Regions from separate parts of the Embleya australiensis genome, predicted to be linked through region 1. Evidence: riboswitches for the same ligand, from Rfam matches in the RefSeq annotation. Region 1 holds a riboswitch; the other holds the start of a gene.
What was found. A riboswitch is a leader RNA that binds a small molecule or an ion and turns the genes downstream of it on or off. The one in region 1 is predicted to bind cobalamin.
Positions count from the first base shown of each region.

Region 2: it holds a riboswitch for cobalamin, as region 1 does, so the genes downstream of both, ACMXN5_RS10650 (energy-coupling factor ABC transporter permease) here and ACMXN5_RS02150 (ribonucleoside-diphosphate reductase subunit alpha) in region 1, are expected to answer to the same signal.

Region 1 covers NZ_CP182422.1:524,996-528,936, reverse strand. The annotation lists gene ACMXN5_RS02170 (MarR family winged helix-turn-helix transcriptional regulator) at 1-5, shown strand, start outside; gene ACMXN5_RS02165 (GNAT family N-acetyltransferase) at 11-835, shown strand; gene mug (G/U mismatch-specific DNA glycosylase) at 916-1,476, shown strand; gene ACMXN5_RS02155 (hypothetical protein) at 1,636-1,824, shown strand; cobalamin riboswitch at 2,254-2,507, shown strand; gene ACMXN5_RS02150 (ribonucleoside-diphosphate reductase subunit alpha) at 2,585-3,941, shown strand, end outside.
Region 2 covers NZ_CP182422.1:2,540,276-2,544,216, reverse strand. The annotation lists gene cbiQ (cobalt ECF transporter T component CbiQ) at 1-676, opposite strand, end outside; gene ACMXN5_RS10655 (energy-coupling factor ABC transporter substrate-binding protein) at 680-1,060, opposite strand; gene ACMXN5_RS10650 (energy-coupling factor ABC transporter permease) at 1,057-1,770, opposite strand; cobalamin riboswitch at 1,799-2,007, opposite strand; gene ACMXN5_RS10645 (RDD family protein) at 2,195-2,740, opposite strand; gene ACMXN5_RS10640 (class II aldolase/adducin family protein) at 2,879-3,739, opposite strand.

The sequences.
Region 1 (3,941 bases):
ACTGACCCGCATGCCGAAGTCCGCCGCGGAACTGCGCGCGCATTTGGAGATCTTCTACGACGCGGTGCCCCGCCGGTTCACCCGCACCGAGGTGATCGGCGCGCTGACGCTGTTCGTCCGGGAGGGCGAAGGGTGGCCCTACTATGCCCGACCCACGCTCGGCGGCCTCGCCGAGCCCACCGTCGCGGACGTGCGCGCGGTGCGGGCGCGGCAGAGAGAGTTGAAAGTGCCCGAGACGTTCGAATGGGTCCACGAGACCACCCCCGCGCTGCGGGCGGCCGCGATCGAGGCCGAACTGCATATACACGAGCACCCGCTGATGGTGCTCGACCCGGACGAACATCCGGCCGAGCGCCCGGATCTGCCGGACCTGGTGACGCTGCGGCGAATCCGCGCCGACGCCACCGACCTGGCGATCGTGCACAGCGTCGCGGCGATCGGCTTCGCCAACCCCGGGACCGCGCCCGGCTCCGACGGGCCCGCCGAGCGGGACACCGCCGCGCTCGGCCAGGACCCGGGCCTGCTGTCCTACCTCAACGAGCGGTTGCGCAGCGGCGAGACGGTGATGTTCGCGGCGTACAGCCCGGCCGGACCGCTGTGTGTGGGCAGCTACCAGCACCTGTACGACACGACCGAGATCGTCGGCGTGGCCACCCTCCCGGCGGCCCGGCGCAGCGGCCTCGCGGCGGCGGTGACCTGGGAGTTGGCCCGGCACGCGCTGGAGGGCGGGAGCGAGACGGTGTTCCTGAGCGCGGGGGACGAGGACGTCGCGCGGGTGTACGACCGGATCGGCTTCCGCTCGGTGGGGACGGCGATGATCGCGGAGGCGCCGTGAGCGAGAGGGACGAGGCGCGGGCGGCCGAGGCGGGCGCGGCGGGCGCGAAGACCGATGCCGCCGCGTCGATCGTGCTGCCCATCCCGCCCGGACGCAACCCCACCGCCGACGAGTTGGCCGCCGCGCACGGTCGGAGCATCCCGGACGTGATCGCGCCGAACCTGCGGGTGCTGTTCTGCGGGATCAACCCGGGCCTGTGGTCGGGCGCCACCGGGCGCCACTTCGCCCGTCCCGGCAACCGGTTCTGGCCTGCCCTGTACGCCTCGGGCTTCACCCCGCGCCTGATCGAGCCCGCCGCGCAGCGCGAGTTGACCACGCTCGGCCTCGGCATCACCAACGTGGTGGCCCGAACCACCGCGCGCGCCGACGAGTTGACGAAGGAGGAGTACCGGGCCGGCGGCCTGGCGCTCACCGCGAAGGTACGCCGGTACCGACCGGCCTGGTTGGCGGTCCTTGGCATCGGCGCATACCGCACCGGCTTCGGCCGCCCCAAGGCGGTGGTCGGCCGTCAGCCCGAGACGATCGACGACACCGGAATCTGGGTACTCCCCAACCCCAGCGGCCTGAACGCCCACTGGACGGCCGCGGCCCTCGCCGAAGCCTTCACCGCCCTGCGCGCCGCGGCGTACCCGACCGAGTAGGAGGGCCGCGCGCGGGGGTGCCATCCGTGCCGCTCACCCTGTGTGGCGGCGATCGGGCGTCGGCGTGGGTGACCCGGCTCGGGGGCGGGGCCGTCAATCGACCGAGTGGCATCACCCGGTTGGTGGTTACTTCGCGCCCCCTCGTGAGGTTGGGTCGGCATGAAGATCCTGCGAGCCCCGTACGGGCCGTGGCCCACCGAGACGTTCGAGACTCCCGTCTACGAGGCGTTGGTCGCCGAATGGCGCGACTCGGGCCGGGAGGTACCCCGGCCGACGGACCGACCGCAAGGCAGCCCGCCCCGACACGCCCGCCCACCCGGACCGAGCCCGCGCACGCGTCGCCCGTGAGCCGGCCACATGACGCGATCCGGGCCCGGAGGCGCCCCCGCCGGGCCCGACCCGAGGGCCGGGGCCGCCGATCCGCTCCGCGTGAATCGGCCGACCGCCGCGCGATGTGCTTCTTGTCACGCGTCCTCCGACACGCCCGGCGGGGAAGGAATTTGCCGGCCGATCGGCGCGGCGGCCGACGCGCGACGCACCGTCGATCCGGTCCGTCCCCGCCGCGTTCCCGCCGCCCTCGGCCCCGTCCCACGCGGCCCGCGCAGGCCCGGTGGGGCCGGACGGGCGCGGGGGGAGCGGGGGTTCGGGGTGCTCGACGCGCGTCGCAATTGCCCGCCGGTCGTACCACCCGGGCACGTCTCCGGCGAACCGTGACACGCCGGGAATCGGGACGCGACACAACACCTGGGGGTGCGACGACCACCCCGCCACTACATATATGCTCTGCGACGCAGCTGGTTCGCCCGACCGGAGTTTCCGGGAAGGCGAGGCAAGAGGGAATCCGGTGCGAGGCCGGAACTGCCCCCGCAGCGGTGAGCGGGAACGAAAGTCGTCATGGAGCGCCGGACGCCGAAGGGCGTACGGGAAGCGACGACCCCTAGGCACTCCGCGGACCACCGAGCACACGCCGTGCCCGGCGGTGCCCCGGCATGCCCGCGAGTCCGAATACCTGCCGGCTGCCCGCGCCTTCGGGCGTGGGGTCACCTGTACGTACGAGCTCGCGAGGAGAGAGCACGTGACCGTTGTGGACAGCGTGGGCGCGACCCGGATGCGGGTCGACGAGAGCCCCGAGGACCGCCTTGCCACCCTGGTGCGCACCCAGGCGCGCGATCTGCCGGAGGTCGATCCGGATCGGGTCGTCCGCCGGGTCGTCGCGGGTCTGAACGAGGGTGCGGACCGCGGCGCGGCGGCCGACCTGGCCGTGCGCACCGCCGCCGAGCTGATCGCCGAGGAGCCCGCCTACTCGCGGCTCGCCGCGCGCCTGCTGGCCGGCCGGATCGCCGACGAGGCCGCCGAGGCCGGCGTCGCCTCGTTCAGCGCCGGCATCGCGCTCGGTCACCGCGAGGGCATCATCGGCGCGGAGACCGCGGCGTTCGTCGCCGCGCACGCCGCCGAATTGGACGCCGCCGTCGACGCCGACGGCGACCGCCGCTTCGAGTACTTCGGTCTGCGCACCGTCTACGACCGCTACCTGCTGCGCCACCCCGTCTCGCGCAAGGTGGTCGAGACCCCGCAGCACTTCCTGCTGCGCGTGGCGTGCGGTCTGTCCAAGGAGCCCGGCGAGGCGATCGGCTTCTACCGGCTGATGTCCTCGCTGGCCTACCTGCCCAGCTCGCCGACGCTGTTCAACTCCGGCACCGTGCACACCCAGATGTCCTCGTGCTACCTGCTCGACTCGCCCAAGGACGAGCTGGAGTCGATCTACGACATGTACGGGCGAATCGCCCGGCTGTCGAAGTTCGCCGGCGGCATCGGCGTGGCCTGGTCGCGGGTGCGCTCGCGCGGCTCGCTGATCCGGGGCACCAACGGGCACTCCAACGGCATCGTGCCGTGGCTGAAGACCCTCGACTCGTCGGTGGCCGCGGTCAACCAGGGCGGCCGGCGCAAGGGCGCGGCCTGCGTGTATCTGGAGACCTGGCACCCCGACATCCTGGAGTTCCTCGAACTGCGGGAGAACACCGGCGAGGACGCGCGTCGCGCGCACAACCTCAACCTGGCCAACTGGGTGCCGGACCTGTTCATGCGGCGCGTCGAGGAGGACGGCGTCTGGTCGCTGTTCGACCCGAACGAGCTGCCCGAGCTGCCCGACCTGTGGGGCGCCGAGTTCGACAAGGTGTACGAAGCCGCCGAGCGGGACGGCCGGTTCGTCCGGCAGATGCCCGCGCGCGACCTGTACGCCCGGATGATGCGCACGCTCGCGCAGACCGGCAACGGCTGGATGACCTTCAAGGACGCCGCCAACCGGACCTGCAACCAGGCCGCCGAGCCGGGCAACGTGGTGCACCTGTCCAACCTGTGCACCGAGATCCTGGAGGTCACCAGCGACGGCGAGACCGCCGTGTGCAACCTCGGCTCGGTCAACCTCGGCGCGCACGTGGTCGCCGGCGAGGGCATGGACTGGGACA
Region 2 (3,941 bases), 2.0 Mb from region 1:
CCATGAAGCCGCGCGAGACGGGCACCTCGTCCACGAGCACCCGCAACCGCCCGTCGTAGCCGCGCCCGGCCAGCCCTTCCTCCAGCCGCCGGGCCCGCGCGAAGGCGTGCACGAACACCGCCGACCCGAGCCCGGCCACCGAGCGCCACCGGGCCCGCCGGGTGCGATGCCCGAGCCGCCCGGCCTGGGCCTGGTTGATCCGGGCGGTGGTGTCGTAGAGCAGGAACAACATCCGGTACATCACCGCCGCCACGTCCACCACGGCCGCCGGCACACCCACCCGGGTCAGCCGGGGCAGGACGTCCGACAGCGGCGTGGTGAACGCGAACAACAACATCGCCAACCCGGCCGCACCGGAGCGGGCCACCAACTCGCCCGCGTGGCGCGGCCCGTCCGGCGCCCAGCCGACGCCGTCCGCACGGATCGACACGAGCAGGGTCAGCGCGCCGGTCACCGCGAATCCCAGCGGCGCGCGGGCCGCCCGCCACAGTCGTCGGGCGGGCACCTCGGCGAAGCCGAGCGCGATGGTCAGCACGGTGACCGCGACCAGCACCGCGCCCGGCCACGGCGGCAGCGCCACCGCGCACCCGAGCAGCCCGAAGGAGAGCACGGCCTTGTCGGCCGGATGGCGGCGGCGCCAGGCACTGGCATGCGCCGCCGCGTCGATCGGCAACACGGGTCAGCGACCCGGGACCGATACCGGGTCCTGCGCGGCGGCCGGATCGGGCCCCGGGCCCGACCCGTCGGGGGTGTCGCTCGCCTCGGGCGCGAGCTTTCGGCGGGTGCGCTTGACGCCGAACATGTACCCGACGACACCCGCGCCGAGCGCGGCCTGGAGCGCGAACAGGCCGGACTCGATCTCGCCGGACGGCGGCTCGTACAGCGGGCTGAACCACGGCTTGTAGTCAGGGTCGTTCTCGGTGATCGCGGTCTCGGCCCGGGCGTCGGAACCCGTGAACGGCTCGTCCTTGTCGTCGCCCATGCCGAACACCACGGGCAGCGCCGCGAGCAGCACCACGGCCAGCACGAGCAGCAGGTTGATCTTCGTCGAGCGCTTCACTTGCTCTTCTCCTCCTCGCGCACGGGCCGGGCGTCGCTCAGCACGCCGAGGCGGATCAGGTCACCGCGACTGGATTGGCGCAGCAGGCGCACCACCAGGACGGTCAGCAGGCCCTCGCTGATCGCCAGCGGGATCTGGGTGAGCGAGAAGATGCCGCCGAACTTGGCCAGCGCGCCCGGGAATCCGCTGTCCGGGTCGGGGAAGGCGAGGGCGAGCTGCACGCTGGTGACGCAGTAGGTGCTCAGGTCCGCGACGAATGCGCCGGCGAACACCGCGACGTCCAGCGGCATGGTGCCGCCGCGCCGGTCCAGGAGCGAGCGGGCGAGCCGGTACGCGCCGTAGCCGGCCCAGGGGCCGACGATCGCCATCGAGAACACGTTCGCGCCGAGCGTGGTCAACCCGCCGTGGGCGAGCAGCAACGCCTGGAAGAGCAGGGTGATCGTGCCGAGCACCGCCATGATCGGCGGCCGGAACAGGATGGCGCCCAGGCCGGTGCCGGTGGGATGCGAGCAACTGCCGGTGACGGATGGGATCTTCAGCGCGGACAACACGAACGAGAAGGCGCCGGACGCGCCGAGCAGCAGGGTGTTCTCGGGCCGGTCGCGCACCTCGCGGGTGAGCGCGCGGGCACCGTGGACGACGAACGGGGTCGACGCGACGCCCCAGGCGGCGGCGTGTTCCCAGGGCAGATAGCCCTCGGCGATATGCATGAGGAAGGGTCCCTCTCCAACACCTCGTGGACGGACGATCGCCGTGGCCGGTCTCCTGGCTGACGGGTCGTGCGTTCACGTCTCCGCCTTCCCGGGTCCGCGACAGCGGTCCCAGTGGCTTCCCGAGGCGACGAATCAACGTTCCCGCGGGGGTGGAGGAGAACTTCCCGATCACAGTGGCGAGGGCCGCGCCGGCATCGAACCGGCTTCCCGAGCACCACGGCGAGCCGACACTAGTGGTCGAGTGGACATGGCGACAAGGTGGCATCTGCAAACCGTGCGCAAGACCACAAGGCGGACGGAGCGGCGGAGCAATAGCCGCATTCCGGGGCGGTGTGCGACGGCCCGTCGGGGCGGGAGCGCGGAGCGGGGCACGCTCGCGATCGTGGGACCGGGCGCCCCTGCCCGGGGGAGAGGCGGGCCCTCAGCGCAGTCCGGGGCCGCGCCCTCGGACCACCAGGGTGCCCGCGACCCGGTCGCCGATGCGCTGGCCCCGCTCGCTGGTGAGCACCGCGACCAACCCGATCACACCGAGCGCGAACGCGTCGACGCACAGCAGCACCCAACGGATCGCCAGTTGGCGCCGCCCGGCCCGACCGCCGGACACGTCGACCACCCGAATCCCGAACGCCTGCATGCCCCAGGTGCGCCCGTCGTGCTCGGCGGGCCGCAGCACCCAGTACCAGAACAGGATCGCCACCGCGACCACGAGCACACCGGCGGTGATCGTCGCGGTGAGCGGACCGCTGCGGATCGAACCGTCGGGGTGGGTGGGCAGCAGCACGAACAGGAACATCGCGGCGCCGGGCAGCAGCGCGGAGGCGATCACGTCCACCGCGAACTGGCCGATCCGCCGGTACAGCAACGACGGGCCGACCCGATGTTCGATCGTCGGCAGCCACACCCGGGCGCGTGGCCCGACGGGATGGGCCGAGCGCGCGAACCGCTGCGGAAGGCTCCGTTCGTACATGGTGTTGTACTTTCCGCAACCGGTCGGGTTGACTCCCGGCACGGCCGATCTCGCGGAGATTGCGCCCGGTCGGCGGACAACCCGCCCGACCGGGCGGCGGCGAAATGATCATCGATCGGCGGGATCGACCGAAAACGATCAGATCGTCATCGGGCCGTCGGCCCCGAACAGGTCCGGCTCGGAGCGGCTGATCACGTCGTACAGCGGCTTGTAATTGATCCACGCCACCGTGTCGTTGCCGAGCTGCTCCCGGGTCAGGCGCGCGTTCTCCGGCGAGATCGGCCGCAGTTCGCCGGCCGCCTGGGCCAACAGCTGGACCTGGCAGGAGCGCTCCATGGTGATGAACCACCACGCCGCCGCGTCCACCGACTGTCCGACGGTGAGCAGACCGTGGTTGCGCAGGATCAGCGCCTTGCGCGAGCCGAGCGTCTTGGCGATCCGCCGCCCCTCCTCGGCGTCGAGCACCACGCCCGCGTAGTCGTCGAAGAGTTCGTGGTCCTCGTAGAACGGACACACGTCCTGGGTGATCGGCTCCAGCCGGATCCCGAGCGCGGACAACGCGCGCCCGTGCGTGGAGTGGCTGTGCGCCGCGGCGACCACGTCCGGGCGGGCCGCGTGGATCTGCGAGTGGATCGCGAACGCGGCCTGGTTGACGTGGAATCGGCCCTCGACGACCTGCCCCTCGTGGTTGACCAGGATCAGGTCGTCCACGGTGATGTGCTTGAACGACATGCCGAACGGGTTGACCCAGAAGTGGTCGACGAACCCGGGGTCGCGCGCGGTGATGTGCCCGGCCACCCCCTCCTCGAAGCCGAACCGGCCGAACAGCCGCAGTGCCGCGGCCAGTCGCTCCTTGCGGTGCCGGCGCTCCTGCTCCACGGTTTCGAACGTGGGCGGCAGCGCGAAGCTCAGATCGGTGGGCGAGACCGGTCGCGGCGGCGCCGACCGCCCCGTGCTCGGCGGGCCGTCCTGGGGGCGGGGCGCATCGGTGGCGGACATGTCCATCTCCTCGGACTCGGGGCGCGCACGGGTGCCGCCGACGCTACCCGCGAGTCACATCCGAGGACAGCCTTGCGCGGGCGCCGGATCGCACGGGGGCGCGCGGCCCGGGATTCTAGCGTCCGAACGTCGTGCGGATCGGATTTCCGGCAATTAATCGAATATTGCCCACGAACGCCTTCGGGCCGCTCCTACGCTGCCG